DNA from 2 places in the Streptomyces sp. NPDC001204 genome. Region 2 is predicted to be linked to the other one. Evidence: riboswitches for the same ligand, from Rfam matches in the RefSeq annotation. Region 2 holds a riboswitch; the other holds the start of a gene.
The links. Region 2 has a riboswitch for cyclic di-AMP ahead of ACWC91_RS30335 (M23 family metallopeptidase). Riboswitches for the same ligand answer to the same signal wherever they lie in the genome.
Positions count from the first base shown of each region.

Region 1: another riboswitch for cyclic di-AMP. It lies ahead of ACWC91_RS09295 (M23 family metallopeptidase); the one in region 2 lies ahead of ACWC91_RS30335 (M23 family metallopeptidase).

Region 1 is NZ_JBSFJL010000005.1:102,991-118,800, forward strand. Features, by position in the region: gene ACWC91_RS09260 (response regulator) at 1-282, opposite strand, end outside; gene ACWC91_RS09265 (sensor histidine kinase) at 279-1,946, opposite strand; gene ACWC91_RS09270 (sucrase ferredoxin) at 2,077-3,033, opposite strand; gene ACWC91_RS09275 (CobW family GTP-binding protein) at 3,222-4,352, shown strand; gene ACWC91_RS09280 (DNA gyrase/topoisomerase IV subunit A) at 4,349-6,805, opposite strand; gene ACWC91_RS09285 (M16 family metallopeptidase) at 7,183-8,556, shown strand; gene ACWC91_RS09290 (M16 family metallopeptidase) at 8,553-9,941, shown strand; cyclic di-AMP (ydaO/yuaA leader) riboswitch at 10,175-10,335, shown strand; gene ACWC91_RS09295 (M23 family metallopeptidase) at 10,348-11,091, shown strand; gene ACWC91_RS09300 (HPr family phosphocarrier protein) at 11,283-11,564, opposite strand; gene ACWC91_RS09305 (bifunctional acetate--CoA ligase family protein/GNAT family N-acetyltransferase) at 11,741-14,947, shown strand; gene ACWC91_RS09310 (Lrp/AsnC family transcriptional regulator) at 14,992-15,810, opposite strand, start outside.
Region 2 is NZ_JBSFJL010000028.1:4,912-20,721, reverse strand. Features, by position in the region: gene ACWC91_RS30345 (dihydrofolate reductase family protein) at 1-1,079, shown strand, start outside; tRNA gene ACWC91_RS30340 (tRNA-Met) at 1,179-1,252, shown strand; cyclic di-AMP (ydaO/yuaA leader) riboswitch at 1,483-1,639, shown strand; gene ACWC91_RS30335 (M23 family metallopeptidase) at 1,651-2,709, shown strand; gene ACWC91_RS30330 (aldo/keto reductase) at 2,826-3,770, shown strand; gene ACWC91_RS30325 (PrsW family intramembrane metalloprotease) at 3,789-5,132, opposite strand; gene trmB (tRNA (guanosine(46)-N7)-methyltransferase TrmB) at 5,152-5,976, opposite strand; gene lhgO (L-2-hydroxyglutarate oxidase) at 6,045-7,265, opposite strand; gene ACWC91_RS30310 (MFS transporter) at 7,351-8,775, opposite strand; gene ACWC91_RS30305 (asparagine synthase-related protein) at 9,459-11,558, shown strand; gene ACWC91_RS30300 (sigma-70 family RNA polymerase sigma factor) at 11,545-13,611, opposite strand; gene ACWC91_RS30295 (TetR/AcrR family transcriptional regulator) at 13,795-14,562, opposite strand; gene ACWC91_RS30290 (NAD(P)/FAD-dependent oxidoreductase) at 14,959-15,810, shown strand, end outside.

The DNA of each region.
Region 1 (15,810 bases), on a different contig from region 2:
CGCCGCCTGCACGGTCGACACGTCCCGGGCCGCCGTCACCATGATCACGTCGGTACGGAGGCCGCGGCTGCGCATCTCCCGTACGACCGACAGGCCCGTGTCGTCGGGCAGGCAGTGATCCATGAGGACCAGGTCGAGCCGCGGCAGCGTATCGAGCCGGTGCAGCGCCTCGGCCGCGCTGTGCGCCTCACCGGCGACGTGGAAGCCCGGCACCTTCTCCACATAGGCGGCGTTGACCCGCGCGACCCGGAGGTCGTCGTCCACGATCAGGACCTCGATCACCGCTCCTCCTCGTGCGCGCCGGTCCCGGCGGCGCCGAGGACGGGTGCCGGCTCCGCCTCGGCCAGCGCCTCGGGCAGTACGACCGTGAACTCCGCGCCGCCGCCGTGGGCCTCGCCCACCGCCACGGTTCCGCCCTGCCGCTCGGCGAGCCTGCGCACCAGGGACAGACCGATACCGCGCCTGCCGTGCGCCGGCGGCTGTTTGGTGGACCACCCCTCCGTGAAGATCAGGTCGCGCCGGCCCGCCGGGACCCCGGGCCCGGTGTCGCGCACCCGGAGCACGGCGGTACGTGCCTCCGCGCGCAGTTCGACCTCCACGCGCGCGTGTGGGGTCGCCGCGACGGCGTCGAGCGCGTTGTCGACCAGGTTGCCGACGATCGTCACCAGCCCCCTGGGGTCGACGACCCGGTCCGGCAGGTGCGTGCGGTCCGACAGCCACAGCGCGACCCCGCGCTCGGCCGCGACGGTCGCCTTGCCGACGAGCAGGGCGGCGATCAGCGGGTCCTGGATCTTCTCGGTGACCTGCTCGGCGGTGGCCCGGTGGTCGCCGACCACCTCTCCGACGAACTCCACGGCGTCGTCGTACATCTCCAGCTCCAGCAGCCCGAGCAGCGTGTGCATGCGGTTGGCGTGCTCGTGGTCCTGGGCGCGCAGGGCGTCGATCAGGCCGCGTGTCGAGTCCAGCTCCCGGCCCAGCTCCTCCAGCTCGGTGCGGTCCCGCAGGGTGGCGACGGCACCCCCGTCGTCGGTCGGCATCCGGTTGGCGACCAGGACGCGCTGCCCGCGCACGGTGAGCAGGTCCGTGCCCGTCACCCGCCCGGCCAGGACGTCGGTCGTACGGCCCTCCCCGAGCGCCTCGTCGAGCGACCGGCCGACCGCCTCGTCGCCGAGGCCGAGCAGCCGCTGTGCCTCGTCGTTGAGCAGCCGGATCCGCCCGCCGCGGTCCAGGGCCACGACCCCCTCCCGGATGCCGTGCAGCATGGCCTCGCGCTCGGCGAGCAGGGCCGCGATGTCCGAGAAGGCCAGGTCCCTCGTCTGCCGCTGGACCCGACGGGAGATCAGCCACGCGGCCAGCGCGCCCGCGGCCAGGGCGCCGCCGGCGTAGGCGAACAGGCCCGGTATGGCGTCGATCAGCTTGGCCCGCACGCTGTCGTAGGCGATGCCGACCGACACCGCGCCCACGATGTGGTGGCCGGCGTCGTACAGGGGGACCTTGCCGCGTGCCGAGCGCCCCAGCGTGCCGGTGTCGATCTCCATGACCTTCCGGCCGGCCAGGGCCGTCCAGGGCTCCGTCGACACGTGCTTGCCGACCTGCTCGGGATCCGTGTGCGACCAGCGCGTTCCCCGCGTGTCCATCACCACGACGTACTCGGCGCCGGTCGCCTTCCGGATCCGCTCCGCCTCCTGCTGCACGGGACCGTCGACGCTCGGTGCGGTGCGCTGGAGGTCCCGTGCGATCTGCCGGTTCTCGGCGGTGGCCTCGGCGATGGCGAGGGCCCGGCGCATCGCCTGATCGTCCAGCTGGTGGCCCAGCGGCGCGAGGAACAGGCCGGTCGCGAGCACGGCGACTCCGGCGGCGATCGCCAGCTGCATCAACAGCACCTGCGAGAACACGCGTCGCGGCAGGCCCAGCCGCCGGCGGCGTGCGGGAGGAGAGACGCTCATGACCATGACAGTACGTCGGGGTGCGCGGTGTGCTCCCGGGGTGTGGTGCGGATCTCCCGCCATGCGCCTCAGCGGACGGCCCGGACGGTGAGCCGTGAGCCGTGAGCCGTGAGCCGTCAGCGGTGAGCGGTCAGCCGGCCAGCCGCGCGGTCGCCGACTCGCGGACGGCGACCACCTCCATGCGCGTCGGCCCGCCCAGCAGCGAGGCGCCGCAGCTCTCCGGGTGCGGCGGCAGGGCGGCCCCCTGGGCCACGGTCACGTGCCAGCGGCGTCCGTCGGTATGGGCGACGGTGACCTCCCAGCACGGCGCCGGGCCGTCGGTGGGCACGTCGTCGGTGCGCACGACGCTCAGCGCGTCCGCCCGGTACTCGCCCGCCGTCTCCCTCACCGCCAGTTCCGCGGCCTGTCCGGGCCGTTCCCAGGCCGTGCGGCCCCGGCAGCCGTCGAGGACCACCCGGCCCTCGCCCACGCTGTGCAGGACCTCCTTGACGGCGTGGGCCTCGGCCCGGCCGTAGGCGTATCCGAACGGCAGCACGAGCAGGGTCGGCGAGAAGCGGTGGCCGCCCAGGTGGGTGACCTCCCAGACGTCCTGGACCCCGGAGGCGGCGAGTTCGGCCGCGAGGGGGCGGCCGAGCAGGGCGCAGCACTGGTCCCGCTTGCCGTTGGTGCACACCAGCGCGAGCGGATCGCCTGTGTGGGGCCCGCCCTGGAGCGCGGCGTCGAAGGTGTGGTGGTCACCCTTGCCCAGGGCGGCGAAGTCGAGGTCCAGCAGGTGCTCCGGGTCGGCGGTCATGGCGCTGCGCAGCCATACGTTCCCCGGGACGGTGTGTGCCGCGTACACATGCCGTACGGACTGGGTGCGGCGGTCGGCGTGCCGCCCCGGTCGGCGGATGAGCGCGATCCGGACGCCGGTGCCCCGCGCCGCGCGCTCCAGCGCACGCCCGAGCGCGGGGTCCAGGTGACTCGAAGTGAGCGCCTTGGCACCCCAGGGGCCGGGCTGTTCCAGCAGCAGCCATGTCGTCGCCGTGGCCGCGGTGGCGGCCATCGGCTCGTCGAGCTGCCTGGAGGCGGTCGAGCACGTACTCACACAGGTGAGCCTAACCTGACTCGAGCCGGATCGAGTTCCAGTCGTCGGAGTGTTCTCCTCCGGAAGTCGCCGGGCGGCGGTTCCGGCAGCCGTGATGCGCACGGCTCGTATCCTTGGTCGGCATTCCATCCTCGTACGTGCGCCGGGCCCTGAGCCGGTGCACGCGTCGGCGTGAGAGAGGTCGCACGGTGAGTCAGCCGAGCCGTTACCCGAGTCCGAGTCGCAGCGCGGCGCAGATCCCGGTCGTGGTGCTCGCCGGATTTCTCGGCTCGGGGAAGACCACGCTCCTCAACCATCTGCTGCACCGCGGCGGCGGCAGCCGCATCGGCGCGATCGTCAACGACTTCGGGGCCGTCGAGATCGACGCCATGGCGGTCGCGGGCGCCCTCGGTGACTCCACCGTCTCCCTCGGCAACGGGTGCCTGTGCTGCGCGGTCGACGCCAGTGAACTCGACGTGTACCTCGACCGGTTGACGAGCCCGGCCGCCGGTATCGACGTCGTCGTCATCGAGGCCAGCGGACTGGCCGAACCCCAGGAACTCGTCCGCATGGTGCTGGCGAGCGAGAACCCCAGGGTCGTCTACGGCGGGCTCGTCGAGGTCGTCGACGCCGCCGAGTTCGGCGACACCCGCGCGAGGCATCCCGAGATCGACCGGCATCTGGCGCTCGCCGACCTCGTCGTGGTCAACAAGACCGACCGGGCCGCCGACGGCGAGGAGGTGCTCGGACTCGTACGGTCCCTGGCCGACGGGGCCGCCGTCGTCCCTGCCTCGTACGGCAGGGTGGACCCCGAGTTCCTCTTCGACTGCCGGCCGAGCGAGGAGCGGGTGGGGCAGCTCTCCTTCGACGACCTGGACGTGCCCGAGGCGGACGACGCCCACGGCCACCACGCCGGGCATCTGCACGCCGGCTACGACAGCCTCTCCTTCGTCTCCGACGTGCCGCTCGATCCCCGCCGGCTGATGCGGTTCCTGGACAGCCGCCCCGACGGGCTCTACCGGATCAAGGGATACGTCGGCTTCGGCCCGTACGACGCGCGCAACCGCTACGCCGTGCACGCCGTCGGGCGTTTCCTGCGCTTCTACCCCGAGCGCTGGCCGGACGGCGGGCCCCGCCTCACCCAGCTCGTGCTCATCGGTTCCGGCATCGACGCGGGCGCCCTCGGCAAGGAACTGGAGGCGTGCAAGCAGGACGCCCCGCACGCCGACGAGCACGGCATGTGGGGCGTCCTGCGCTACGTGCGGGATCCCGAGGGACACCACCCCGAGGACCCGGACCTCCCGGACCCGGACCCGGACCCTGCGGAACTGCCGGTCTAAACGGGCCCGGCGGCCACCGCCACCGTCTTCGGCAGCGACACGCCCGAGCCGTCACGGCGCGGGTCGATCTCCGGGAGTTCGGCCGGGCTGCCGTTCTTCTGGGCGGCCAGGACCGGGGTGGGACCCGCCCACGCGAAGGCCAGGCAGTCCTCGCCCTTCAGGAATCGCTGGCAGCGCACGCCGCCGGTGGCGCGGCCCTTGCGCGGGTACTGGTCGAACGGCGTGGCCTTGCCCGTCGTCTGCACGGAGTCGTCCAGCGTGCCGCGCGAGCCAGCCACGGTGAAGACGATCGCGTCCGCGGCCGGATCGACGGCCGTGAACGAGATGACCTTGGCGCCCTCCGCGAGCTTGATGCCGGCCATGCCGCCGGCCGCGCGGCCCTGCGGGCGGACCTGGGAGGCCTGGTAGCGCAGGAGCTGGGCGTCGTCCGTGATGAAGACCAGGTCCTCCTCGCCGGTGCGCAGCTCGGCGGCGCCGACGATCCGGTCACCCTCCTTGAGCGTGACGACCTCCAACTCCTCCTTGTTGGAGGGGTAGTCGGGGACGACCCGCTTGACGACGCCCTGTTCGGTGCCGAGCGCCAGGCCCGGCGACGACTCGTCCAGCGTGGTCAGGCAGACCGCGGTCTCGTCGTCCTCCAGGGAGACGAACTCCGCCAGCGGCGCGCCGCCGGCGAGGTTCGGCGCCGACGTCGTCTCCGGCAACTGCGGCAGGTCGACGACGTTCACGCGGAGCAGGCGGCCCCCTGACGTCACCACGCCCACCTCGCCCCGGGCGGTCGCCGGGACCGCCGAGACGATCACGTCGTGCTTCTGCCGCTTGCCGTCCCGGCCCCGCGCGAACGGGTCGCCGTTCGCCGTGCGGGCCATCAGGCCGGTCGAGGACAGCACGACGCGGCACGGGTCGTCCGCCACCTGCAACGGCACCACGGCGGTCGGGGTGTCGCTCGCCTCCAGCAGCATCGTGCGCCGCGGAGTGCCGAACTTCTTGGCGACCGCGGCCAGTTCGGCAGAGACCAGCTTGCGCAGCTCCGCGTCGGACTCCAGGATCCGGGTCAGCTCCTCGATCTCCGCGACGAGCTTGTCCTTCTCCGCCTCCAGCTCGATGCGGTCGAACCTGGTCAGACGGCGCAGCGGGGTGTCGAGGATGTACTGCGTCTGCACCTCGCTCAGCGAGAAGCGCCGCATCAGGCGCTCCTTGGCCTGCGCGGAGTTGTCGCTGGAGCGGATCAGACGGATGACCTCGTCGATGTCGACCAGCGCGGTGAGCAGGCCCTCGACCAGGTGCAGCCGGTCGCGCCGCTTGGTCCGGCGGTACTCGCTGCGGCGCCGTACGACGTCGAAGCGGTGGTCGAGGTAGACCTCCAGCAGCTCCTTCAGGCCGAGCGTGAGGGGCTGGCCGTCGACCAGGGCGACGTTGTTGATGCCGAAGGACTCCTCCATCGGCGTCAGCTTGTAGAGCTGCTCCAGGACGGCCTCCGGCACGAAGCCGTTCTTGATCTCGATGACCAGGCGCAGTCCGTGCTCGCGGTCGGTGAGGTCCTTGACGTCGGCGATCCCCTGGACCTTCTTGGAACCGACCAGGTCCTTGATCTTGGCGATCACCTTCTCCGGGCCCACGGAGAAGGGCAGCTCGGTGACGACCAGCCCCTTGCGGCGCGCCGTCACGGTCTCCACCGAGACCGTCGCGCGGATCTTGAAGGTGCCGCGGCCGCTCTCGTAGGCGTCCCTGATCCCGGACAGGCCGACGATCCGGCCGCCGGTGGGCAGGTCCGGACCCGGGACGTGCCGCATCAGGGCCTCCAGGTCCGCGTTGGGGTGGCGGATCAGGTGGCGGGCGGCCGCGATGACCTCGTTGAGGTTGTGCGGGGGCATGTTCGTGGCCATGCCGACGGCGATGCCCGAGGAGCCGTTCACCAGCAGGTTCGGGAAGGCGGCCGGCAGGGCCACCGGCTCCTGCTCCTGGCCGTCGTAGTTGGGGGAGAAGTCGACGGTGTCCTCGTCGATGGACTCCGTCATCAGACTCGTGGCCTCGGCCATCCGGCACTCGGTGTACCGCATGGCGGCCGGCGGGTCGTCGTTGCCCAGCGAGCCGAAGTTGCCGTGGCCGTCGACGAGCGGGACACGCATCGAGAAGGGCTGGGTCAGGCGCACCAGGGCGTCGTAGATCGACGCGTCGCCGTGCGGGTGCAGCTTGCCCATGACCTCGCCGACGACGCGCGCGCACTTCACGTAGCCGCGGTCGGGACGAAGCCCCATCTCGTTCATCTGGTAGACGATGCGGCGGTGCACCGGCTTGAGTCCGTCCCGGGCGTCCGGCAGGGCGCGGGAGTAGATGACCGAGTACGCGTACTCGAGGAAGGAGCCCTGCATCTCGTCGACGACGTCGATGTCGAGGATCCTCTCCTCGTACGAGTCGTCGGGCGGCGGGGTCTTCGTGCTGCGGCGGGCCATCGCTGCCGGCTCCTTGCTGAAGCGTGACGGGATCTGACGCGGACCATTGTGGACCGCGCGACCGACAACGCGGACCACGCCCCGTCCCCACAGGGCCGTTCCGCCATCCCGTCCCGCCGCCGTGGCGCCCTCCCGCCGTCGGCTGCCGCGCGCTTGTCCGTCCCGTGGTTCCTGAGGTCGGTGGTGCTTCTGTGGCGCGTGCGAAGCCCCTTCACGTCCTACTCCGCTGCCCCGCCGCCGTGGCGCGTGGCTTTCCGTCTCGCTCTCGGCGTACGGGTCGTGGGAACTTCGCCAGGGATCCGCACGCTTGCATACAGTGGCAGGACCGGTAGGAAAAGGGCGGTTCGCAGACCGCCACCGCGATCGAAGGGACGTACATGCCCATGGGTCACACGGCCGCAGCCGAGGCAGACTCCGGCGGCCTGACAGCGACCGAGCACCGCCTGGCCAACGGCCTGCGCGTGGTGCTCTCCGAGGACCACCTGACCCCGGTCGCGGCGGTGTGCCTCTGGTACGACGTCGGCTCGCGCCACGAGGTCAAGGGGCGTACAGGCCTGGCTCACCTTTTCGAGCACCTGATGTTCCAGGGCTCCGCCCAGGTCAAGGGCAACGGCCACTTCGAGCTGGTGCAGGGCGCGGGCGGCTCGCTCAACGGCACCACCAGCTTCGAGCGCACCAACTACTTCGAGACCATGCCCGCCCACCAGCTGGAGCTCGCCCTCTGGCTGGAGGCCGACCGCATGGGCTCCCTGCTCGCCGCGCTGGACGACGAGTCCATGGAGAACCAGCGGGACGTCGTCAAGAACGAGCGCCGCCAGCGCTACGACAACGTCCCCTACGGCACCGCCTTCGAGCGGCTGACCGCCCTCGCCTACCCGGAGGGCCACCCGTACCACCACACGCCGATCGGGTCGATGGCGGACCTGGACGCGGCCACCCTGGAGGACGCGCGCGCGTTCTTCCGCACGTACTACGCGCCCAACAACGCCGTCCTGTCGGTCGTCGGTGACATCGACCCGCAGCAGACGCTCGCCTGGATCGAGAAGTACTTCGGCTCCATCTCGTCCCACGACGGCAAGCCCGAGCCCCGCGACGGCTCCCTGCCCGAGGTCATCGGCGGGCAGCTGCGCGAGGTCGTCGAGGAGGAGGTCCCGGCCCGCGCCCTGATGGCCGCCTACCGGCTCCCGCACGACGGCACGCGCGCGTGCGACGCGGCCGACCTGGCGCTCACCATCCTCGGCGGCGGCGAGTCCTCCCGGCTCTACAACCGGCTGGTGCGCCGCGACCGTACGGCCGTCGCGGCCGGCTTCGGACTGCTGCGGCTGGCCGGCGCGCCCTCCTTGGGCTGGCTGGACGTGAAGACCTCCGGCGACGTCGAGGTCCCCGTCATCGAGTCGGCCATCGACGAGGAGCTCGCCCGGTTCGCCGAACAGGGCCCGACGGCCGAGGAGATGGAGCGCGCCCAGGCCCAACTGGAGCGCGAGTGGCTGGACCGTCTCGGCACTGTCGCCGGCCGCGCCGACGAACTGTGCCGCTACGCAGTCCTGTTCGGCGACCCGCAACTCGCCCTGACCGCGGTCAAGCGCGTCCTGGAGGTGACGCCCGAGGAGGTCCAGGAGGCCGCCAAGTCCCGCCTGCGCCCCGACAACCGCGCGGTGCTCGTCTACGAGCCGACCGCCGCCGACGTGCAGGACGACGACCGGGACGCGGACGCCGCGGCCACCGACGAGACCGAGGAGGCGGCGAAGTGACCGAGCTCGCCACGATGGAGTTCCACCCCCAGCCCCGGGCCGGCGCGGCCAAGCCGTGGGCGTTCCCCGCGCCCGAGCGCGGGACGCTGGACAACGGCCTGACGGTGCTGCGCTGTCACCGCCCCGGCCAGCAGGTCGTCGCCGTGGAGGTGCTGCTGGACGCGCCCCTGGAGGCGGAGCCGGCCGGCCTGGACGGCGTCGCCACGATTATGGCGCGGGCCTTCTCCGAGGGCACCGACAAGCACTCCGCCGAGGAGTTCGCCGCCGAGCTGGAACGCGCGGGCGCCACCCTCGACTCGCACGCCGACCACCCCGGCGTACGGCTGAGCCTGGAGGTCCCGGCCTCCCGTCTGGCCAAGGGCCTCGGCCTGCTGTCCGACGCCCTCAGGGCGCCCGCGTTCGCCGACTCCGAGGTCGAGCGGCTGGTGCGCAACCGGCTCGACGAGATCCCGCACGAGCTGGCCAACCCGGCCCGCCGCGCCGCCAAGGAGCTGTCCAAGGAGCTCTTCCCGGCCGGCTCGCGCATGTCGCGTCCGCGCCAGGGCACCGAGGAGACGGTCGTCACCATCGACTCCGCGGCCGTCCGCTCCTTCTACGCCCGGCACGTGCGCCCGGCCACGGCCACCGCCGTGGTCGTCGGCGACCTCACCGGCGTCGACCTCGACGAGCTGCTGGGCCGGACCCTGGGCGCCTGGACCGGTTCGCCCGCCAAGCCGCGGCCCGTGCCGCCGGTGACCGCCGACGACACCGGCCGCGTGGTCATCGTGGACCGGCCCGGCGCCGTGCAGACGCAGCTGCTCATCGGCCGGATCGGCCCCGACCGGCACGACCGCGTGTGGGCCGCCCAGGTGCTCGGCACCTACTGCCTCGGCGGCACCCTCACCTCCCGCCTGGACCGCGTCCTGCGCGAGGAGAAGGGATACACCTACGGGGTGCGGGCGTTCGGCCAGGTGCTGCGCTCGGCCCCCGACGGGTCGGGCGCCGCGATGCTCGCCATCAGCGGCTCGGTCGACACCCCGAACACCGGCCCGGCCCTGGACGACCTGTTCACGGTGCTGCGCAAGCTCGCCGCCGAGGGTCTCACCGACGCCGAGCGGGACGTCGCCGTGCAGAACCTCGTCGGCGTGGCGCCGCTGAAGTACGAGACGGCCGCCGCCGTGGCCGGCACGCTCGCCGACCAGGTCGAGCAGCACCTGCCCGACGACTACCAGGCGACGCTCTATCAGCAGCTCGCCGCGACCGGCACGGTGGAGGCGACCGCGGCCGTCGTCAACGCGTTCCCGGTGGACCGGCTGGTGACGGTCCTCGTCGGTGACGCGGCGCAGATCAGGGAGCCGGTCGAGGCCCTGGGCGCCGGCCGGGTCACCGTCGTCGCGGCCGAGTAGCGGTAGCACCTCGTTGCCGCCGCCGTCGCACGCGCGACGAACGGCACACGCGCACGTGGGGCCCTGGTGACCGAAGCGTCACCAGGGCCCCACGATGTCCGAATTGAGGGGGAGGTTGCCTGTCTGCCCTGTGGTATGCGCTACAAAACTTCTGATCCGTTTGGGAATTGAAAGCGGCCCCGTTTAGCGTCGGTCCGGCTGTTCGTCGGGCAGTGCGCCGCGTCCGCGGCACCGGACAGTCATCGCCGAGTCCCCGTACGGCGTGAGCCAGGGGAGCCGGGGACCCACCGTCCCTGGGGTGAATCGGACACCCGCGCACGCCGCGAGGGGGCCGTAGGAGACCTTCCTGCTCCGAACCCGTCAGCTAACCCGGTAGGCGACAGGGAAGGAAAGGACCCACGTCTCCATGGCGTTCACCCGCGCCGCCGGGAAGCACCGCCGGCCGAGCCGGATGCACCGCACCACCGCCCGCGCGGCGGGCGTCGCGGCCCTGGCCACCACCGGCGTCATCGGCACCCTCGCCGCCCCGGCCCTCGCCGCGGAGGCCCCCGCCCCCGAGGACACCGGCCTCACCCCGGTCGTCACCATCGGCGACAGTGTCGCCGAGAAGATCGACGCCCAGGCCGTCGCCCAGCACAGGGCCGCCGCGCGCAAGCAGGCCGAGGAGGCCGCGCGCAAGAAGGCCGCGGAGGAGCGCGAGGCCAAGGCGCGCGCCGCCCGCGAGGCGGAGCGCGAGCGTCTCAACGCCTTCGTGACGCCGATCCTCGACTCGTACATATCGACCGGCTACCGCACCGGCGGCTCCCTGTGGTCCTCCGGCGCCCACACCGGCATCGACTTCCACGCCGCGAGCGGCACCACCGTCCACGCGGTCGGCATCGGCACCGTCGTCGAGACCGGCTGGGGCGGGGCGTACGGCAACCAGGTCGTGATCAGGATGGCCGACGGCATGTACACCCAGTACGGGCACCTGTCGTCCATCGGGGTCTCGGTGGGCCAGCAGGTCGTCCCGGGCCAGCGGATCGGCCTGTCCGGCGCGACCGGCAACGTCACCGGACCGCACCTGCACTTCGAGGCCCGTACGTCCCCGGACTACGGCTCCGACGTCGACCCCGTGGCCTACCTCCGCAAGCACGGCGTCAACGTCTGACCCGCCGCGCCGGCGCACCGCCCGGCGCGCCACGCGACACTCCCGAAGCCCCGGCTCCCGAGCCGGGGCTTCCGGTGTCCCCCTCCGTGTTCCGTTCCGGTGTTCCGGTGTTCCGGGGCCCCGCCGGGCACGCCGAAGCCGTGCCACCCGATCCGGGCGGCACGGCTTCGGCGCTGGACCGGTCCTGCCGGTCAGACGGTCTCGGGAAGCTCCCCGAGACCCTCGGCGACCAGCTTGGCCAGCCGGTCCAGCGCGGCGTCCGCGCCGTCGGCGTCGGAGGCCAGGACGACCTCTTCGCCGCCCTCGGCGCCGAGGCCGAGCACGGCCAGCATGGAGGCCGCGTTGACGGGCGTCCCGTCGGCCTTGGCGATCGTCACGGGGATGCCTGCGGCCGTGGCGGCCCGGACGAAGATGGAGGCGGGGCGGGCGTGGAGGCCCTCGGCCCAGCCGACGTTGACGCGGCGCTCAGCCATGTGTTGCTGCCCTTCGGGTGATCAGGGTTGTCTAGACCAGTTTTCCACACGTGAAGCGAGCCCGGAGCGGGGGTGTGCGCCGCTCCGGGGGGCGTCGGACCGCGGCCTCGGTCCGACGTGTGTCCTCCACAGACTGCCTCGCGCCGGTGCCGGACGCGAGCCGTACGCTGGGCCCCATGCAGACCTCGCCGGACCGGCACGAGTACCCCGCCCACTGGGAGGCCGACGTGGTACTGCGCGACGGCGGCACCGCACGGATCCGCCCCATCACCGCCGATGACGCCGGCCGTCTGGTCAGCTTCTACGAACAGGTGTCGGACGAATCCAAGTATTACCGCTTCTTCGCGCCCTACCCGCGCCTCTCCGCGAAGGACGTCCACCGCTTCACGCACCACGACTTCGTGGATCGGGTGGGACTCGCGGCCACGGTCGGCGGCGAGTTCATCGCCACCGTACGCTACGACCGCATCGGCGCGGACGGCATGCCCGCCTCGGCGCCCTCCGACGAGGCCGAGGTCGCCTTCCTGGTGCAGGACGCCCACCAGGGACGCGGGGTCGCCTCCGCGCTCCTGGAGCACATCGCGGCCGTCGCCCGTGAGCGCGGCATCCGGCGCTTCACCGCCGAGGTGCTTCCGGCCAACACCAAGATGATCAAGGTGTTCACGGACGCCGGGTACATCCAGAAGCGCAGCTTCGAGGACGGCGTCGTACACCTGGAGTTCGACATCGAGCCGACCGACCGCTCGCTGGCCGTGCAGCGCGCACGGGAGCAGCGGGCCGAGGGGCGGTCGGTACGGCGGCTCCTGGCGCCCGGCTCGGTCGCCGTCATCGGAGTGGGCCGCTCGCGCGGCGGCGTGGGCCGCAGCATCCTCGACAACATCCGCGACGCCGGGTTCACGGGCCGGCTCCACGCCGTGAACCGGGCCTTCGGCGAGGACTGCCAGGAGATCGACGGGGTGCCCGCCCACCGCTCGGTGCGGGACATCGACGGGCCCGTGGACCTCGCCGTCGTCGCCGTGCCGGCAGAGCGCGTCCCGGACGCGGTCACCGAGTGCGGCGAGCACGGGGTGCAGGGGCTCGTCGTGATCTCCGCGGGCTACGCGGAGAGCGGCCCCGAGGGACGTGAGCGGCAGCGCGCCCTCGTGCGGCAGGCGCGCACGTACGGCATGCGGATCATCGGGCCCAACACCTTCGGGATCATCAACACCTCGCCGGACGTCCGTCTGAACGCCTCGCTCGCCCCCGAGCTGCCCCGGCCCGGCCGCATCGGGCTGTTCGCCCAGTCCGGGGCCATCGGCATCGCGCTGCTGTCCCGGCTGCACCGGCGCGGTGGCGGGGTCACCGGGGTCACGGGCGTGTCGACCTTCGTGTCGGCCGGCAACAGGGCGGACGTCTCCGGCAACGACGTCATGCAGTTCTGGTACGACGACCCCGACACCGACGTCGCCCTGATGTACCTGGAGTCCATCGGCAACCCGCGCAAGTTCACCCGCCTGGCCCGGCGTACGGCGGCGGTGAAGCCGCTGGTCGTGGTGCAGAGCGCGGGCTCCGCCCCGCAGGGGCACGCGGTACGGGCGACGCGGCTGCCGCACGCGACGGTGTCCGCGCTGCTGCGGCAGGCCGGCGTGATCCGGGTCGACACCATCACCGAACTGGTCGACACCGGCCTGCTGCTCGCCCGGCAGCCGCTGCCGCCGGGGCCGCGGGTGGCGATCCTCGGCAACTCCGAGTCGCTGGGAGTGCTGACCTACGACCGCTGCCTCGCGGAGGGGCTGCGCCCCCAGCCGCCGCGGGACCTGACGACGGCGGCGTCGGCGGAGGACTTCCGGATCGCGCTGTCCCGGGCGCTCGCCGACGAGACCGCCGACGCGGTGGTCGTCACGCTGATACCGGCGCTGGGGGAGGGGGCCGCCGAGGACTCGGCCCTGGCCGAGGCACTGCGCTCGGCCGCGCAGGAGTTCCCCGGCAAGCCGGTCCTGGTCGTGCACGTCGAGTTCGGCGGTCTGGCGGAAGCCCTCTCCGCCGCCACCAGCACGGCCCCGCCACCCGGCCCGGGCCCCCACCCGGGGGCGACCCCGCTGCTGCCCCCTCCCACGACACCCCGATCCGCCCCGGCGGGTCCGGGTCACCAGGCGGTCGGGGCTTCCCCCGCTGGTGCGGGCGGGGCTTCCCCGGCCGACCCGAACCCGGAGACCGGCACCGGTCCGAAGGCGTGCACAGGACCCGGGCGAGGTCCGGGTCACGCCCCGGGTCCGGCTTACGCCCCCGGCCAGGGGCACACCGGCGCTCCTGGCCACGCCTCCGTTCCTGGCCACGCCCCCGGCCCGGCGCCGGCATCGGCTCCCGGCCATACCTCTCGCCCGGGCCAGGCACCGGGACCGGGCCAAGCTTCCGCCACGGGCCCGCAGCCCGGCCCCCGGAGGCCGTTCCCCGACGCGCCTGAAAGGGGCGCGGCCGGGAGCGTAGACCCCGCGGGCGTGACGGCGGGCGGTGCCGGTTCCGGGCCGGCCCCCACCGGGCCGCGGCTGATCACCGCCTATCCCGCCGCCGAGCGCGCCGTGCGGGCCCTCGCCGAAGCGGTCCGGTACGGCCAGTGGCGGCGGGAGGCCGCGGAGCCGGGGAAGGTGCCGGAGTACGAGGACATCGACGAGAAGGGCGCCGCCGCCTTCATCGGCGGACTGCTCGAGCGCGGGCAGGGCCTCACGCTCGGTACGGAGGAGACCTGCGAGCTGCTCGGCCGGTACGGCATCCACGTGCGCCGGGCCCTGCCCGCCCCCACGCCCGACGCCGCCGCGGAAGCCGCCCGCGCCCTCGGCTACCCCGTCGCCCTGAAGGCCACCGCCCCGCACCTGCGGCACCGCGCCGACCTCGGAGGCGTACGCCTCGACCTCACCGACGAGGATCAACTCCGCTGGGCCTACGCCGAGTTGACGGACCTCTTCGGCAAGCCCGAGGAGCTGCGGCCGGTGGTGCAGGCGATGGCACCCCGAGGGGTCGACACCGTCGTGCGCGCGGTCATCGACCCGGCGGCCGGCGCGGTGCTCTCCTTCGGGCTCGCCGGAGTCGCCTCCCAGCTGCTCGGCGACATGGCGCACCGGCTGATCCCGGTCACCGACCGCGAGGCCACCTCCCTGATCCGCTCCATCCGCACGGCACCCCTGCTCTTCGGCTGGCGCGGCTCGGCACCGGTCGACACGCCCGCGTTGCAGGAGCTGCTGCTGCGCGTGTCACGGCTGGTCCACGACCACCCGGAGGTCGTCGCCGTCACCCTGGAGCCGGTCGTCGTCGCCCCGCGCGGGCTGACCGTCCTCGACGCCACCGTGCGCCTGGCACCCCCGCCCGCCCGCGACGACCTCGGCCCGCGCACGCTTCCGGTGTACTGAATCGGCTACCGGGGGCTCGTCCGGGCTCGGACCCGGTGCGCGCCCTACCAGGGCCGTATGGGCCGCGTTCCCGTGCGTCGTCCGTCCCCGTCGAGCAGGTGCCCCATCCGCTTGACCGTCCGCACTCCGACGATCCGGTCGACGACCGTGAGGGAGGGGAGCCGGGCGCACATCGCCGTCTCACGGCGCTGGATGTCCCCGATGTCGCGCAGCCAGAACGTGGCGAGGACGTTCGTGGTCCCGGTGACGGCGGCGACCAGACGGCATTCGGGCAGCGCGGCCGGCGTTCGGTGCAGGGTGTTCAGATCGCGGGTGGGAACCTGGCCGCGAAAGGTGACCGACACGGGCAGTCCGGTCAGGCGCGGGGCCATGTCGCAGCGGAAGGCGATCGTCTCGGAGTCGATGAGCCGGTGCACCCTGCGGCGGACGGTCGCGGCACTGGTGCCGATGCGCTCGGCGAGCGCCGCGAGCCCCAGACGGCCGTCGCGGACCAGGGCGTCGAGGAGAGCACGGTCGAGGTGGTCCAGTTCACCGGAGGAAGCCGCCTCGCGGGGTCCGGCACCAGGAGGGCCGAGCGCGCCCCGTTGGGCTGAGTCGAGGGAGTGCAGCCGCCAACGGCTGCCCTCCGTGTAGAGGGAGGTGGCGAAGAGGCACTCCACCGCGCTCACCTCGGGGAGTCCGGCGAGGCGCTCCGTGAGGGAGTGCGTCAGTGAGGCCACGTCCGGGACCAGCACGTCCAGCAGGAGATCCGCCGTGCCGGGTGCGGTGAGTTCGACGGTGACGACCTCCTCGAAGGCCGATACCTGTTCGGCGAGTCGTTGCCGTGCGCCTGGGCGGCAGCGCAGCAGTACGAACGCGGTGCA
Region 2 (15,810 bases):
TGGACGACACAGGACCCGAGCGCCTGCTGCTCTCCAGTCCCGCCGACTTCGACCGGGTCGACGAGGTACGGGCGTCGGCCGACGCGATTTTGATCGGCGCCGGCACCCTGCGGGCCGACAACCCGCGGCTGCTGGTGAACTCGCCGGCGCGGCGGGCCGTCCGCCGCGCCGCCGGGAAGCCGGAGTACCCGCTGAAGGTCGCGGTCAGCGCCTCCGGCGAGCTGGACCCCGGGGCGCCCTTCTGGCACACCGGTGGCGAGAAGGTCCTCTACACGACCGACGAGGGCGCGCTGCGGCTGCGGCGTACGGGCCTGGCCGCCGATGTCGTGCCGCTGGGCGCCGAACTCGGCTGGCCCCGGCTGCTCGAGCACCTGCACGACGTACGCGGGGTGCGCCGGCTCATGGTCGAGGGCGGCGGGACCGTCCACACACAACTGCTCCAGCAGCAGCTCGCGGACGAGGTGCAGCTCGTGCTCGCCCCGCTGTTCGTGGGGGACGCGGACGCGCCCCGGCTGTTCGGGCCCGGGACCTACCAGGGCGGGCGGCTGCGGCTGGTGGAGACGCGGACCATCGAGGACGTCGTCCTCGTGCGCTACGAGCCCACCGCTCCCGGCACCGCCGGCCGCGCCGTGCCCGCGGACCGGCACTGGCTCCGGCTCGCCTGCGAGCTGGCGGCCCAGTGCCCGCCGTCCCGGACCGCGTTCAGCGTGGGCGCCGTGGTGGTCGCCGCCGACGGGACCGAACTCGCCCGCGGGTACTCGCGGGAGGGCGGCGACCCGGTCGTGCACGCGGAGGAGGCGGCGCTGGCCAAGGTCGACCCGGCGGATCCGCGACTGCCGGACGCCACGGTGTACAGCAGCCTGGAGCCGTGCGCCCGCCGCGCCTCCCGGCCGCGTCCGTGCGCCCGGCTGATTCTGGACGCCGGGGTGCGACGGGTGGTGACGGCGTGGCGGGAGCCGGACACGTTCGTCGAGGGCGCCGACGGGACCGGGGTGCTGGCGGCCGGTGGCGCGGACGTCGTCGTGGTGCCGGAGTTCGAGGAGCGGGCCAGGGAGCCGAACCGCCATCTGCTCGGCTGAGCGGGACCTCCCCGTACGCCCGGGAACCGTGTGACGGGCGGTGGGAGGTGAGGTGGGTGCGAGCAGCCTTCCGGATGGCATATACTGGTGTCACAACGGCGCGGGGTGGAGCAGCTCGGTAGCTCGCTGGGCTCATAACCCAGAGGTCGCAGGTTCAAATCCTGTCCCCGCTACTGAAGGCTCAGGGCCGGAATCCGATCAATGGATTCCGGCCCTGAGTGTTTCGCGGACACACGACTCTCCTCCGCGATGCGGGCAACTCGCCCGGTTTTCGGTGGTCATGGACCGTAAGGTCGTGCCGGAAGGTTTAGCGATCAAGTCGAACGGCTTGGAATCCGAGCCCCGAGTCTATTAACGTTCGATAACGCAGCACGGTCGTCCCAGCCGTCACAAGAGGCGGCTCCGTGCGCGCACGCCGAATCCCGCAAGGGAACCGGGGAACCACCAACTTGGGGTGAATCGAGCGTAACCGCCGTGTACGCACGGCTTGTTTACGCGCGTAGGAGACCTTCCCGCTCCGAACCCGTCAGCTAACCCGGTAGGCGAGACGGAAGGAAAGGAGTGCGCCTTCGTGGCGTCCAACCCGCCTGCTCCGGAAGCCCCGTTCGCGCCGAGCCGGCAGCACGGAGAGACCTTCGGCTACGACAGCCGCCGCGCCGGCGAGGGCCCCTGGGAGGAGTGGAACCCCACCGCGGAGACCATCCGTCCCGTGCGCGGCCGGCACCGTGTCGCCAAGCAGCGCGGCGGCGGACTCGCCCGCAGCTCCACCGTTCTCGGTGTCGGCGTCATCGCCGCCGTCGGCGCGGGCGGCATGGCGAGCGCCAACAGCGGCAAGCCGCCGGTGTCCATCTCGCTGCCCGACCTGCCCTCCGTGGGCTCCCTGTTCGACGACTCCTCCAACGCCGACCCCGTGGGCTCGGCGACGGCGCTCAGCGGCGTCGGCGTGTCCGCCGCCGAGGCCGAGGAGGGCACCTCGGACGCCGGCGAGGTGCTGCGCAACCGGATCATGGCGCAGGCCGAGCAGCAGCAGGTCCAGATCGAGGCCAAGGCCCAGGCCGATGCCGAGGCCGCCGTCGCCAAGAAGGCCGCCCAGGAGGCGGCGAAGGCGCGGGAGACGGCCGAGGCCAAGGCCGCCGCCGAGAAGAAGAAGGCGGAGGAGGAGGCCAAGCGGAAGGCCGAGGAGGCCGCGCGGAAGGCCGAGGAGGCCCGGCTGGCCGAACTGGCCAAGCAGTACGCGCTGCCCACCTCCTCGTACACGCTCACCTCCACCTTCGGTCAGGCCGGTTCCATGTGGTCCTCCGGCTACCACACCGGCCTCGACTTCGCCGCGCCCACGGGCACCCTGCTCAAGGCGATCCACACCGGCACCATCACCGAGGCCGGCTGGGCCGGCTCCTACGGCTACCGCACGATCCTCACCCTCGAGGACGGCACCGAGCTGTGGTACTGCCACCAGTCGTCGATCAGCGTCAGCGTCGGCCAGAAGGTCAGCACGGGCGACGTGATCGGCCGTGTGGGCGCCACCGGCAACGTCACCGGGCCCCACCTCCACCTGGAGGTACACCCGGGCGGCGAGTCCACCGGGGTCGACCCGCTGGCGTGGCTGCGCGGCAAGGGCATCACCCCCTGACGAACACGGACCGGTCACACCCTTGACGAGCCTGTGAGACCGGTTTGCGCAACCTTTGCGGCCGGATGCGGCCCAGCCCGGAATGGGCCGCTCCGGCGTGGTTGTTGATGTTGGACATGACTTCTCTACGCAAACTGGGTTCGTCCGATCTCGAGGTCTTCCCGCTCGCCCTCGGCGGCAACGTCTTCGGCTGGACCGCCGACCAGGAGCAGTCCTTCGCCGTCCTCGACGCCTACACGGCCGCCGGAGGCAACTTCGTCGACACCGCCGACTCCTACTCCGCGTGGGTGGAGGGCAACCAGGGCGGCGAGTCCGAGACGATCATCGGCAAGTGGATCAAGGAGCGCGGCAACCGCTCCGACGTCGTCATCGCCACCAAGGTCAGCCAGCACCCCGACTACCGGGGTCTGAGCGCCGCCAACATCAAGGCCGCGGCCGATGCCTCCCTCAGGCGCCTGGGCACGGACCACATCGACCTGTACTACACGCACTTCGACCAGCCGGAAGTCCCCGTCGAGGAGATCATCGGCGCGCTCGACGAGCTGGTCAGGGCGGGCAAGGTGCGGCACATCGCCGCCTCCAACATCTCCGCCGAGCGACTCCAGGAGTCCCTGGACTTCTCCGACCGCGAGGGCCTGGCCCGCTACGTGGCGCTCCAGCCGCACTACAACCTGGTCTCGCGCGACACCTACGAGGGCGGGCTGGAGAACGTCGCCGAGCGGTCCGGCCTGGCCGCCGTTCCGTACTACGCGCTCGCCTCCGGCTTCCTGACCGGCAAGTACCGGCCCGGTGCGACGGTGGACAGCGCGCGGGCGCAGGGCGCGGCCAAGCACCTCGAGACCGAGCGCGGCCACAAGGTCCTCACCGCCCTGGACGAGGTCGCCCGGGCCCATGACGCCGAGGTCGCCACGGTGGCCCTGGCCTGGCTCGCCGCGCAGCCGACGGTGACCGCCCCGATCGCCTCGGCGCGGACGGTGGAACAGCTCCCGGCACTGCTCGGGGTCGCGGAGCTGCGGCTGACGGAGGAGGAGCTCGGGAAGCTGACGCGGGCGTCGGCGTAACTCCCGTCCCCGGGGCCGCTACGGCTGCGTCCGGTACGGGTTGTACGAGGGATACGGCGCCGCCGGTCCGTACGACCCGTACCCCAGCGGCCGCGGGTGCACCTCGTGGACCCCGTACACCCCGTAGCCCGGCCAGGCCGGCGCGGCCATGGGCGTCGCCATCCTGGCCGCGTGGTCCAGCGCCGGCTGCGCCACCTCCCGCCTGCGCCACAGCTCGTGCAGCAGCTCCCGCTCCCGTACGGCGAAGTCGGCGCCGGTCCGCCCCAGACGCCCGCGGTGCCGGAGGAACGCCAGCGAGGTCGCGTACGCCTCGTACTGGGCGACGGTGCGCGCCGCCGTCCTGCCGAGGTGGCGCCGGGCGTGGTCGCGGGCCAGTCTGCGCGCCCGCATGGAGGCCAGGGCGAACGGTTCGGCCGGGGTGAGCCATCCGGCGGCGGTGTACGCGGGCAGCTCCTCGCGCACGGTCCTCAGCTCGCGCTGCCGGGTCCAGACGACCAGCCAGGTCAGCAGCCCGAACGCGGGCACCATGAAGGCGGCGTACACCGCGAAGAAGCCGTACTCGCCGAAGGTCGTCGAGCCGTTCCACAGGGCGTGCATGCCCATCGCGAGCAGCAGCCCGGCCGGCGGCGGCAGCAGGCGGCGCAGGCGGCGGTTCCCGGACATCGCGGCGATGCCGAAGCCGATGCCGGTGAGCACGGTGAACATCGGGTGCGCGAACGGCGACATGATGACGCGGACGAAGAAGGTCGCCGCGGTGACGGAGGCGATGCCCCGGTCACCGGTGAGCTGGTCGGCGCCGAAGGCGTTGCCGAGGTACAGGATGTTCTCGGTGAACGCGAAGCCGGTCGCGGTCACCCCGGCGATGACGACCCCGTCGACGATGCCGGTGAAGTCGCGTCTGCGGAAGAGGAAGACCAGCAGGACGGCGGCGGCCTTCGCGGACTCCTCCACGACCGGCGCTATCACGGTCGCGCCCAGGGTGTCCGCGCTCGCGGGATCGGCGGTCGCCGTGGCGATCCAGTGGGTGGCGAAGCTGTTGGCGACGATCGCGATCAGGGCCGCCGCGCAGGCGCCCCAGGCGAAGGCGAACACCAGGTTCCGCCAGGGGCCGGGCTCGACCCGGTCCAGCCAGCGGAAGGCGGCCGTCAGCAGCGGTACGGGCAGCACCGCGAGCCCGAGCCCGACGAGGAACCCCTCGGTGCCGGTCTGCCGGCGCACCAGGGCGAGGATGACCAGCCCGGAGAGGGCGAGCAGGGTGACGAGGGCGCCGTACCTGACCCATCGCCGCTGCCACCAGTGCGCGTGGCGGGACGTGCCGCCGGGAGCGCCGGGAGGTGTCGGGTACGGGGGGCAGGTGACCACGGCATCGGCCCTCACGAGGTCACCTGGGCACGCGGCGGAAGAGCAGATCGTTCACCACATGACCCTTCTCCAGTCCCTGGCCCTCGAAACGGGTCAGCGGCCGGAAGCCGGGACGTGGCGCGAAACCGCCGTCGGCCCGGGTGTTCTCGAAGTCCGGGTGTGCCGTCAGCACGTCGAGCATCTGCTGCGCGTACGGCTCCCAGTCCGTCGCGCAGTGCACGACCGCCCCGGGCCTGAGCCGGGCGGCGGCCAGCGTCAGGAACTCCGGCTGGATCAGCCGCCGCTTGTGGTGCCGCTTCTTCGGCCAGGGGTCGGGGAAGTAGACGCGCAGCCCGTCGAGGCTGTCGGGGGCGAGCATCTCGCGCAGCAGGATGATGGCGTCGCCGTTGCCGACGCGGACGTTGCCGAGTTTGTGCCGGTCGGCGAGGCTCAGCAGGTTGCCCTGGCCCGGGGTGTGCACGTCGACGGCGAGGATGTTGGTGTCCGGGTCCTCGGCCGCCATCCGGGCGGTGGCCTCGCCCATCCCGAAGCCGATCTCCAGCACGACCGGGCGCGAGTTCCCGAACAGCTCGGCGAGGTCGATCACCCGCTGTCCGTCGATGTCCAGCCCCCAGGCGGGCCACAGCCGCTGCAACGCGTCCGCCTGTCCCGCGGTCACCCGGCTCCGACGCGGCTGGAAGCTGCGGATCCGCCGCTCGAAGTGCGAGCCGGCCGGATCGGCCTTGGGCCCGTCGGGGAAACGCGGCTCCCCCTTGGCCCGGGTGTGCCGCACGGACACGCCGGGCGTGTGCTGGGGCAGCTCACCGGGGGCGGGAGCCTGGGGGGTGTTCAGCGAGTCAGTCACAGTGGGAACGATTTTACGTGGGGCCGGCACGAACCGGCCCTCAAGGCCGACGGGACCCGGCGCGCGCTTCATGTCGACGCGAGGACGGCCAGGGCCCTCCTCGCCACCTCCCGCCCGATCGGCAGCGAGGCGGTCGCCGCGGGACTGGGCGCGTTGAGCACGTGCACCGCCCGGGCACCCTCCCGGATCAGGAAGTCGTCCACCAGCGTGCCGTCGCGCAGGACGGCCTGCGCCCGCACCCCGGCGGCGGCCGGCACCAGGTCCTCCTCCCGTACCCCCGGCATCAGCCGGCGCACCGCCTGCGTGAAGGCGCCCTTCGACACCGACCGCCGCAGCTCCCCGGCCCCGTACCGCCAGTGCCGGCGGGCGATCCGCCACGACCCGGGCCAGGCCAGCGTCCCCGCCAGCTCCCGCGGCCGTACGACCCCCCATCCGTAGCCCTCTCGGGCCAGCGCCGGCACCGCGTTGGGCCCGATGTGCACACCGCCGTCGACCCCGCGGGTGAGATGCACGCCGAGGAAGGGGAACGCCGGGTCGGGCACCGGATACACCAGCCCACGCACCAGCTCCGGCCGCGCCAGCTCGTAGTACTCCCCGCGGAACGGCACGATCCGTACCCCGGGCTCGTCCCCGGTCAGCCGCGCCACCTCGTCGCAGTACAGCCCCGCGCAGTTGACCAGCACGCGCGCGTGGACGACCTCACCGCGCCCCGTCAGGACGGCCACCCCCAGCTCCGGGCGCCGGTCCACCCGCACCACCCGGGCCCCGTACCGGATCTCCGCGCCGGACGCCTCTGCCAGCTGCCGGGCCACCGCCGTGAAGTCGCAGATGCCCGTCGTCCCCACGTGGATCGCGGCCAGTCCGCGGATCTCCGGCTCGTACTCCTCGATCTGCGCGGGGCCCAGCTCGCGCACCGGAATGCCGTTCTCCCGGCCGCGCTGCACCAGCGCGTGCAGCCGGGGCAGCTCCTCCCGCCCGGTCGCCACGATCAGCTTGCCGGTCACCTCGTGCGCGATGCCGTACTCCGCGCAGAACTTGACCAACTCGGCGGCGCCCCCCGCCGCGTACCGCGCCTTCAGCGAACCCGGCCGGTAGTAGATCCCGCTGTGGATCACCCCGCTGTTGCGTCCCGTCTGGTGCCGGGCCGGGCCCTGCTCCTTCTCCAGCACGGTCACGCGCGTGCCCGGCGCGGCGCGCGTGATCGCGTACGCCGTCGACAGGCCGACGATGCCACCTCCGATCACCAGCACGTCGCAGTCGTAAGCGATGTCCGGCCGCACCTGCTCCACCTCCCGCCTCGATAGTGCACTGCGCCACTGACAATGCCCTCGAACCGGCGGGACCGCGCGGCCGGGGTGCCCGGCCTGGCGGGGCTCAGGCCGGGGTCATCAGCAGCGGGCGGGCCCGCTCGCGCAGCTCGACCACGCGCGGCTCGTCGCTGTAGGGCTCGAGCCGGTGCAGGAGGTCCTTGACGTACTCCGTGGTGCGCGCCGAGGAGATCCGCCCGGCGACCTCCACGGCCCGCACGCCCTGCTCGCAGGCCGCGTCGAGATTGCCGGACTCCAGTTCGGCGACGGCCGAGACGACCAGTCTGAGGCCGTGCGAGCGGACGAACTCCTCCGTCGGCTTGGACAGCGCCTGCTCGGTGAAGCGGCGGACCTGGCGGGGTGCCTTCAGGTCCCGGTAGCACTCGGCGGCGTCGGCGGCGAACCGGTCGTAGCCGTAGAAGCCGAGCCAGGACGGGTCGTTGTCCCCGTCGCGGGACCGCTCCAGCCAGCCCTCGGCCGCCTTCAGGGCGGCGCCGGCCGCCTGGGCGTCGCCCGCGCGCGCGTGGGCGCGTGCCTCGACGAGCCGGAAGAAGCTCATGGTGCGGGACGTGGCCAGGCCCCGGTTGCGCTCCAGGGCGGCCTGCGCGAGGTCGACGCCCTCGTCGCCGAAGCCGCGGTAGGTCGCCTGGAGGGACATGGAGGCCAGGACGTAGCCCCCGAGGGGCACGTCGGCGGCGGCACGGGCCAGGCGCAGCGCCTGGATGTAGTAGCGCTGTGCGGCCTCCTGCTGGCCGGTGTCGAAGGCCATCCAGCCCGCGAGCCGGGTCAGTTCGGCCGAGGCGCCGAACAGCGCCCTGCCGACCTCGTCGGAGTACGAGGCGAGCAGCAGCGGCGCCGCCTCCACGCGTAAGCACTCCGGCACCATCGACGAACGCCAGTCGCCGCCTCCGTACTTGGAGTCCCAGCGCCTGGCGTCCTCGGCGGCCTCCCGCAGCTTGCGCACATCGCTGTGGCCGACTTTGATCGGTCCGCCGGAGGCCTCCGCAGGGCCTGCCTCGCGCGCCACCGAACTGTCGGCCGGGGTTATCAGCCAGCGCGAGGCGGGCGTTGCGTATGCGCTCACTGCGAACGATCCGGCGAGCGACTGCCAGATGCCGCCGGAGCCGGCCCGGCGGCCGGCGAGGTCGAGCCGGTACAGCTCCGTCGCCGACTTCACCGCCTGGCCCACGTCCCTGGGGAAGGAGAGGCCCACTTCGGGTGCGGGATCCGCGTCCGCCAGGCCGATCTCGTGGAGCGGCACCGGGCGGCCGAGCTTCTGCCCGATGGCGGCCGCGATGAGGTGCGGCGCCGCACCCTGCGGCACCATCCCCTTCGAAACCCAGCGCGCCACCGAGGTCTTGTCGTAGCGAAGTGTCAACCCGCGCTGGGCGCCGAGGTCGTTGACGCGCCGCGCGAGTCCTGCGTTGCTGATTCCCGCGAGGGCGAGAACGGCGCCGAGCTTTTCGTTCGGCCCGCGTTGCTCCCTGGACATGCGCCACCCCTCGACACAGACGGCTGCCGCGCTGGCATAACCACGCGGCATTCGTAAACCCAGCGTAGTTCGCCGCATCCCAAGCGTTAAGGGGCATTCTTCCGGATGGCGGGATTGTGGCCCGCACTCAAGTGCGGTCCCTGCACGCAGGGTTGCGGCGTGCCCCCGATGTGTGGCCGTGCGCCCGTCCGTGCGCTCTTCTCCGGCCACCGGGGGAGCGGTTCCATGGTCCTGCGTGGGTCGGCCCGCTGTACTGGATCCAGTGGGCTGGGGGACACCGCCGCCTTCATCCCCGCGGGTGGCGGAACGGTCCGGGGGGCGAACTCCGCCTCCCGGACCACGTGTTGTCTGCGCGACGCGCAGAGCGAGTACGGAGCGTGCGCACACGTGTCCCCATGGCGAGGAATTGGCCGAAAATCGATCCCGCTTCCCAGCGCCGACTACGGCTCCCACCACGGCACTTGAGGGCGCGAAGGGTGTTGCGGGGAGCGCATCAGGGGGCGCATTCGAGTCGCGGAAGCCTTGCGCGGTACGGGCGTTCGCCACCACCGCGGCAGGCGCACGGGGGCGTGTGCGGTGCACCGAAGGCGGCTCCGCCTCCCCTCCGGCGCGCCTCCTTCGTGGCAGCATGGTGACCCGGTTCGTTGCGGTGCACTGGTTGCCCACAGGCGGTGGAGGCTTCGATGCGGTGGTTGGTGGGATGGAGCAGCACCGCCGCGGGCGTTGCCGGGCTCGGCTCCGCCGGTGCCACCGGACACGACGGCCAGACCCTGCACCCGGTGGGCTCCCAGCTCCTGTGGGGCGACCCCGACCCGCTGTGGGCGGTCGGCGACTGGCGCCCGGACGAGGTCCGCGTGGTGCAGGCCGACGCCCGGACCAGGATCGCGGTGCTCGGCATCTGCGGGGCCTCCGACGAACAGCTGCGGGTCGGCCTGTTCGCCGCGCGCGGTGGCGCGCTCAGGCATCTGACGGCCTGGCCGGGAAGCTACACCGCCGTCGTGCAGGTGGGCCGCCGCATCACCGTCTGCGGCGATCTCGCCGGAGCCCGCCCGGTGTTCCACACCCCGTGGGCCGGCGGCACGGCGTACGCGACGGCCGCGCTGCCGCTCGCCGACCTCATCGAGGCCAACCTCGACTTCGGGCACCTGGCCGCCCTGCTGGCCGCCCCCGACGTACCGGCCGCGCTGGACGACTCCACGCCCTACGAGGGCGTACGGCGCATCCCGCCGGGGCACGCGCTGATCCTGCGGGCGGGGGCGCGTGAGGTCGCCGGGTACGAGCCGGTCGCCTCGCTCGCGGTGGCCGCACCGCCGGCCGACCCGGACAGCGCGGTCGACGCGGTGCGCGACGCGCTGGTGGAAGCCGTCCGCGCCCGGCTGTCCGCGCCCCGGCACGTGCCCGACGTCGACCCCGGCCCGGTGCCCGGCATGGGCCCCGCCGAGCGCCGCGCGGCCCGCGGGATGCCGGTGCCGGGCATCGGGGCAGACCTGTCCGGCGGACCGGCCTCGGGAACGCTCGCGCTGCTGGCCGCCGGCCTTCCGGGCCGGCCGGGCACCCTCCTGGGCCACGGCACGGGAGCGGGGGAGCGCCTGCTCGCGGTCACCTTCAACGATCTGACGGCCGACGGGCGCGAGGCCGAACTGGAACGCGCCGGGACGCTCGCGGCCAACCCCCGCCTGCACCACGTCGTGGTGACCGGCGGCGAGGACGTGCTGCCCTACGCCGAGCTGGACGGCCCCCTCACCGACGAGCCCGGCCCGTCCCTGGTCGCGGCGGCACGGCACCGCGCACGGCTCGCGGCGGGCAGCGCGGACCACTTCACCGGCCACGGCGCCCGGCAGGTCCTGGACGCCCACCCGGCGCGCCTGGCCGACCTGCTGATGGACCGCAAGCGCCGCCACCTGGTCCGCCCCGTCGCCGCGCTCGCCAAGGCCGACGGATCGGTCATGGTCCCCGCGCGCGTGTACGGCGCGGCGCGGCGGCTGGCGCGGACGCCCTACCGCGCGGGACTCGACGCGCTCGCCGAACGGCTGATGCACCGCCGCTTCGACGAGCCCGGGGGCACCGTCGGGGCGTCGCTGGCCGCACTCACCTGGGCGAGACCCGGGCCGGCGGCCCGGTGGCTGACCGGAGAGGCACTGGCTGAAGTATCGGTTCGCCTGCAAGGGACGACGATCCGCTCGGGGGTGGGGCCCGGGCAGCGGCCGGGCGACTACCGCGCGCGTGCCGCCCTCGCCCGGCAGGCGGCGGACCTGCGGGTGCTGGAGCAGGCGGCCGAGGTCCGCTCCCAGCGGCTGCACACACCCTTCTTGGACAACCAGGTCGTCCGTGCCTGCCGGGCCCTGCCGGAGGCCCTGCGGGTGCAGCCGGGCGCCCGTGCGGTGATCCTGCGCACGGTCCTCCAGGGCGCCGGGGTGGGTGACCTGCCACCCGGCTGGGGCGCCCCCTCGCACGCCTCGGCCGCGGCGGCGTCCCGCACCGGCCTGCGCGTGGCCGTGAACGACCTGGTGGACCTGTTCGCCACCCCCCTGCTCGCCGAGGCCGGCCTGGTGGAGGCCCGTGTGGTCCGCAAGGCCCTGCGCACGGCGGCGCAGGGCGCGCCGCTGCCGCTGGACGGCCTGGCGGAGCTGGTGTCCCTGGAGCTGTGGCTGCGGCGCCTGCTGTCCCGCCGCGGCACCTGCTGGACCGGCACACCCGCGCGTGCCCGCGCGGTACCGGCGGGCATCGCCCCGCAGCGGGGCGCGCTGGCCTCCGGCGGCCGGCCGAGCCCTAGCGGCAGGTGAACCCGGACTCGGCCCAGTCCGCGAGGGCCACGGTGTCGAAGGCGCTGTGCGGCTCGACGACCAGCCGTACGGTCCGGTGGCCGGCGAGGCTCACATGGACCGGGACGGCCGGGTCACCGCCCGCGATCGTCCCCGAGTTCCACACCCGGACGCCGTCGGCGTACACCGAGAAGGAGACCCGGCCGAGCCCGGCCGTCAGATCGTCGACACCGACCACGGCGTCGTAGGCGGAGCACTCCCGGTTGAGGTCGATGGTGACGGAGGACTCGCCGTGCACGGTCACCCCGTGCGCGTACCGCTTGCCGGCGATCGACAGGCTGTGGCGCTGCCACACCCAACTGCTGGCGCCGAGCCGCATCTCGGGGCGGGTGCCGTCTCCGGTGATGTCGTACTTCAGCTCGTTCCACGGGTAGACCACCGGCGCGGGCGGAGGAGTCGGCGCCGGTGGGGGAGTCGGCGTGGGGGTGGGCGCGGGCTCCTTGGTCGGGGCGGGCGTCGGCGACGGTGACGGCTCGGGTGCCGGTGTGGAGACGGCGGCGGGGGGCTGCGTCGCCGCGGTGGGAGGCACCGGAGGCTTGGCGCTCGGTGTCGGCTTCGGTGCGGGCCTCGGCGGCTCGGGCACCGGCTTCGGAGCCGGCCTCGGCGGCTCCGGCGTCGCGGCCGGTGCGGCCGGTGCGGGTGCAGGAGGGGGCGTCGGTGTCGGCGGCTGCGGCTCGACGACCGGGACGGACGCGACGGGCCGCGCCTCCGGCTTCCCGACCGGGGCCTCCCGGCCGACCAGCGCGAGCGCGACCGCCGCCGCGGCGGCCACGGCGACCACACCGGCCGCGATCCCCGCCTTGATCGGCGCGCCCAGCCCCTCCGAAGCCGCCGTGCCCCCGCCACCGGAGGCACCCCCGGACGCGGTACTCGCGGCCCCCGCCGCGCCCGCAGCGCCCGCGCCGCCGGCGACGATGCCCAGCGCCTTGGCGTACCCGGCGGCGCCGAACCAGCCGATGACGGCGACCGGGACCACGGCGGGGATGCCGCCGGCGACCTCCGCGATCTGAGTGGCCGCCAGCCGGCACCTGGCGCACTCCTCCAGGTGCTTGCGCAGCCCCCGCTCGGCACGGGTGCGCAGCTTGCCGCGGGCGTAGCCGCCGAGTTGGTCGGCGTACCGGGCGCACTCCCCGTCGGCGGAGAGGGCGGCACTGACATGTGCCTGGAGGTAGGCCTGCCGCAGACCCTCCCGGGCCCGGCTGGCCAGCACCCGCGTGCCGTTGGCGTCCAGCCCGAAGAGCGTGGCGACCGCGCTCGGCGACTCGTCCTCGACCTCCGTGTGCCACAGCACGGCCTGCCACCGCTCGGGCAGCGAGCGGAAGGCCCGCATGGCCATCGACTGCTCGGCCTCGTGCATCGCGCGCACGTCGGCGCCGAGGTCCAGGCCCGCTCCGAAGGAGCCGGTGGACACGGCGCCCTCCGACAGCTCCGCGGCCCGCCCCGCCTGCGCCGCGAACACCGAGAAGTCGTCGACCAGTTGCTCGCGCCGGGCGGTGCTGATCCACCGCGCGGCGACCCGCCGGACGGTGGTGAGCAGATAGGCGCGTACGGCGTGCTCGGGGCCGGAGCCGCCGCGCACCGCCTGGAGCACCCGGGCGAACACCTCGGCGGTCAGGTCGTCGGCCGTGTGGGAGTCCCGGCAGCACGTGCGCGCGTACCGGCGTACGGCGTCGGCGTGGCGCCGGTACAGCTCCTCGTACGCGCTGCCGTCGCCCGCACGCACCCGCCCGACCAGCTCGGCGTCCGACGGCGGCAGGTCCGCCGAGAGCGCAGGCTCCGCCGCGGACGGCGGCTCGCTCGCCTCGAGCCGCTCGCGCTGCGCCGGTACGCCGCCGTGTGCCGGGGAGCCGCCCTGGACCGGTACGCCGACCCGTGCCGGGGGGCCTCCCTTGGCCCGCCCGGTGCCGCGCGGAACCCCGGACGGTCCGCCCTGGGCCGGCACCTGCGGAGAATCCGGCCCGGCCGTCCGCGACCCGCCGTCACCGACGCCGTCATCACGCCCGTCAACGCTCATCGCGCAAACGCCCCCGTAGCCGGCCAGACCCTCCCGATCACCGGGTCAGACTGCCACACCGACCGCCGCCGGGCCCCGGCGGCAGGGATCCTCCACCCGTCCGTGGGGCCCGGTCGCAGCCGGGTACCGTCCTCACCCGCAAGAGGGCGGCCCGCCGGACACGTCTCACGCGAGGGACACGGCTCACGCGGGCCGCGAGCGCAACCCCTCCAGCAGGATGTCCAGCAGCCGGGCCGAAGCAGCCGCCTGCTGCGCCGCGTCCGGCAGCGAGGGCGCCGCCGTCGCGATGACCAGCAGCACGTCCGACACCGACACGTCCGGCCGCAGTTCGCCCGCCGCGCGCGCCCGCTCCACGAGCCGGCCCACGACCTCCAGCAGCGCCGCCGCCCCCGCGTCGTCCTCCACCGCGCCGGACTTGAGCGCCGCCCCGTCGGCCACGAGCCTGAGCTCCCCGGAGCCCGGCTGGGCGCGCTGCTGCGGCACCCGGGGGTCGGCCCGGTCCTCGGTGACAGAGACCCGCAGCACCTGCGGCGGCAGCAGCCGCCCGGCGCCGGAGGCCACCGACGTCCGCAGGAAGCGGGAGAGCGCCGACCACGGCTCGTCCTCCTGGCCGAGCGCGGCCCGCGCCTGGTCGGCCAGCCGGGAGGTCTCCTCCTCGGCTATCCGCCGCACCAGGACGTCCTTGCTCGGGAAACGCCGGTACACCGTGCCGACGCCGACCCGGGCGCGCCGCGCCACGTCCTCCATCGGCGCGCCGTACCCCAGTTCGCCGAAGACCTCGCGGGCCGCCCGCAGCACGTGCTCGAGGTTGCGCTGTGCGTCCACGCGCAGCGGCGCCGTGCGGCCCGTCCGGGGCTCGTCCCCGTGCGCGTTGCCCGCCGCAGCGCCCATCGCCCCGCCACCGGGTGCCATGGCGGACGCGGTGGACCAATGAGTGCCCTGAATGTGCATATGTGATCCCCCGGTAATGACGTCTCCCCCCGGAGACTCTCCCCGTCCCTGATTCCGGAGTGCGCGGAACGGGATCACGCACGATCGGGCCCGCCCCCGAGAGCCGGTGGTACTCGGCGGGCTCGCTCGGATCACATCCCCCACACCCCGTCGACACACGAACATAGTTGAGAGGGAGTCAATTCAGAAGGGGCAGGTTCCGCACGGAGCGCCCCCCGATCGGAGTACGAGCCGCATACGTCCGTATTGCACCCCCTTCCGTCCCCCGGCGAACACCCACTGACCTGCGTCCTTTCCTCGCACGTCGACAATTCGGCCAACCCCGCGCCGCTCCGGCCGACGGTCACACAATTCGTCGGGGCTGTGGACAAACGAGAGCGTCGGGTGCGTCATGGGATGGTGAAGGAACGTGCGCGCATTCTCGTTGTCGGCGGCGGCTACGTCGGGATGTACACGGCCCTGCGCCTGCAGCGGCGGATGAAACAGGAGCTCAGTCGGGGCGAGGCGGAGATCACGGTGGTCACGCCCGATCCCTATATGACGTATCAGCCCTTCCTGCCCGAGGCCGCGGCCGGCGCGATCTCCCCCCGGCACGTCGTCGTCCCGCTGCGCCGCGTTCTCGACCGGTGCCGCATCATCGTCGGCGAGGCCACCTCCATCGACCACGCGCACCGCACCGCGACCCTCACCACCCTCGCCACGGAGGAGACCGGGGGCACCGAGAAGCTGACGTACGACGAACTCGTCCTCGCCCCGGGATCCGTCTCGCGCACCCTGCCCATCCCCGGCCTGATCGACTACGGCATCGGCTTCAAGACCGTCGAAGAGGCCATCGGCCTGCGCAACCACGTCATCGAGCAGATGGACATCGCCTCCTCCACCCGCGATCCCGCGATCCGCGACGCGGCCCTCACCTTCGTCTTCGTCGGCGGCGGGTACGCGGGCGTGGAGGCGCTCGGCGAACTGGAGGACATGGCCCGCTACGCCGCCCGCTACTACCACAACGTCAAGCCCGAGGACATGAAGTGGATCCTCGTCGAGGCCTCGGACCGCATCCTGCCCGAGGTCGGCGAGGAGATGGGCCGCTACACGGTCACCGAACTGCGGCGCCGCAACATCCAGGTCCTCCTGCGGACGCGCCTCGAATCGTGCGCCGACCGGATCGCCGTCCTCAGCGACGGACAGCGCTTCCCGACCCGTACGGTCGTGTGGACCGCGGGCGTCAAACCGCACCCGATCCTCGCCGCC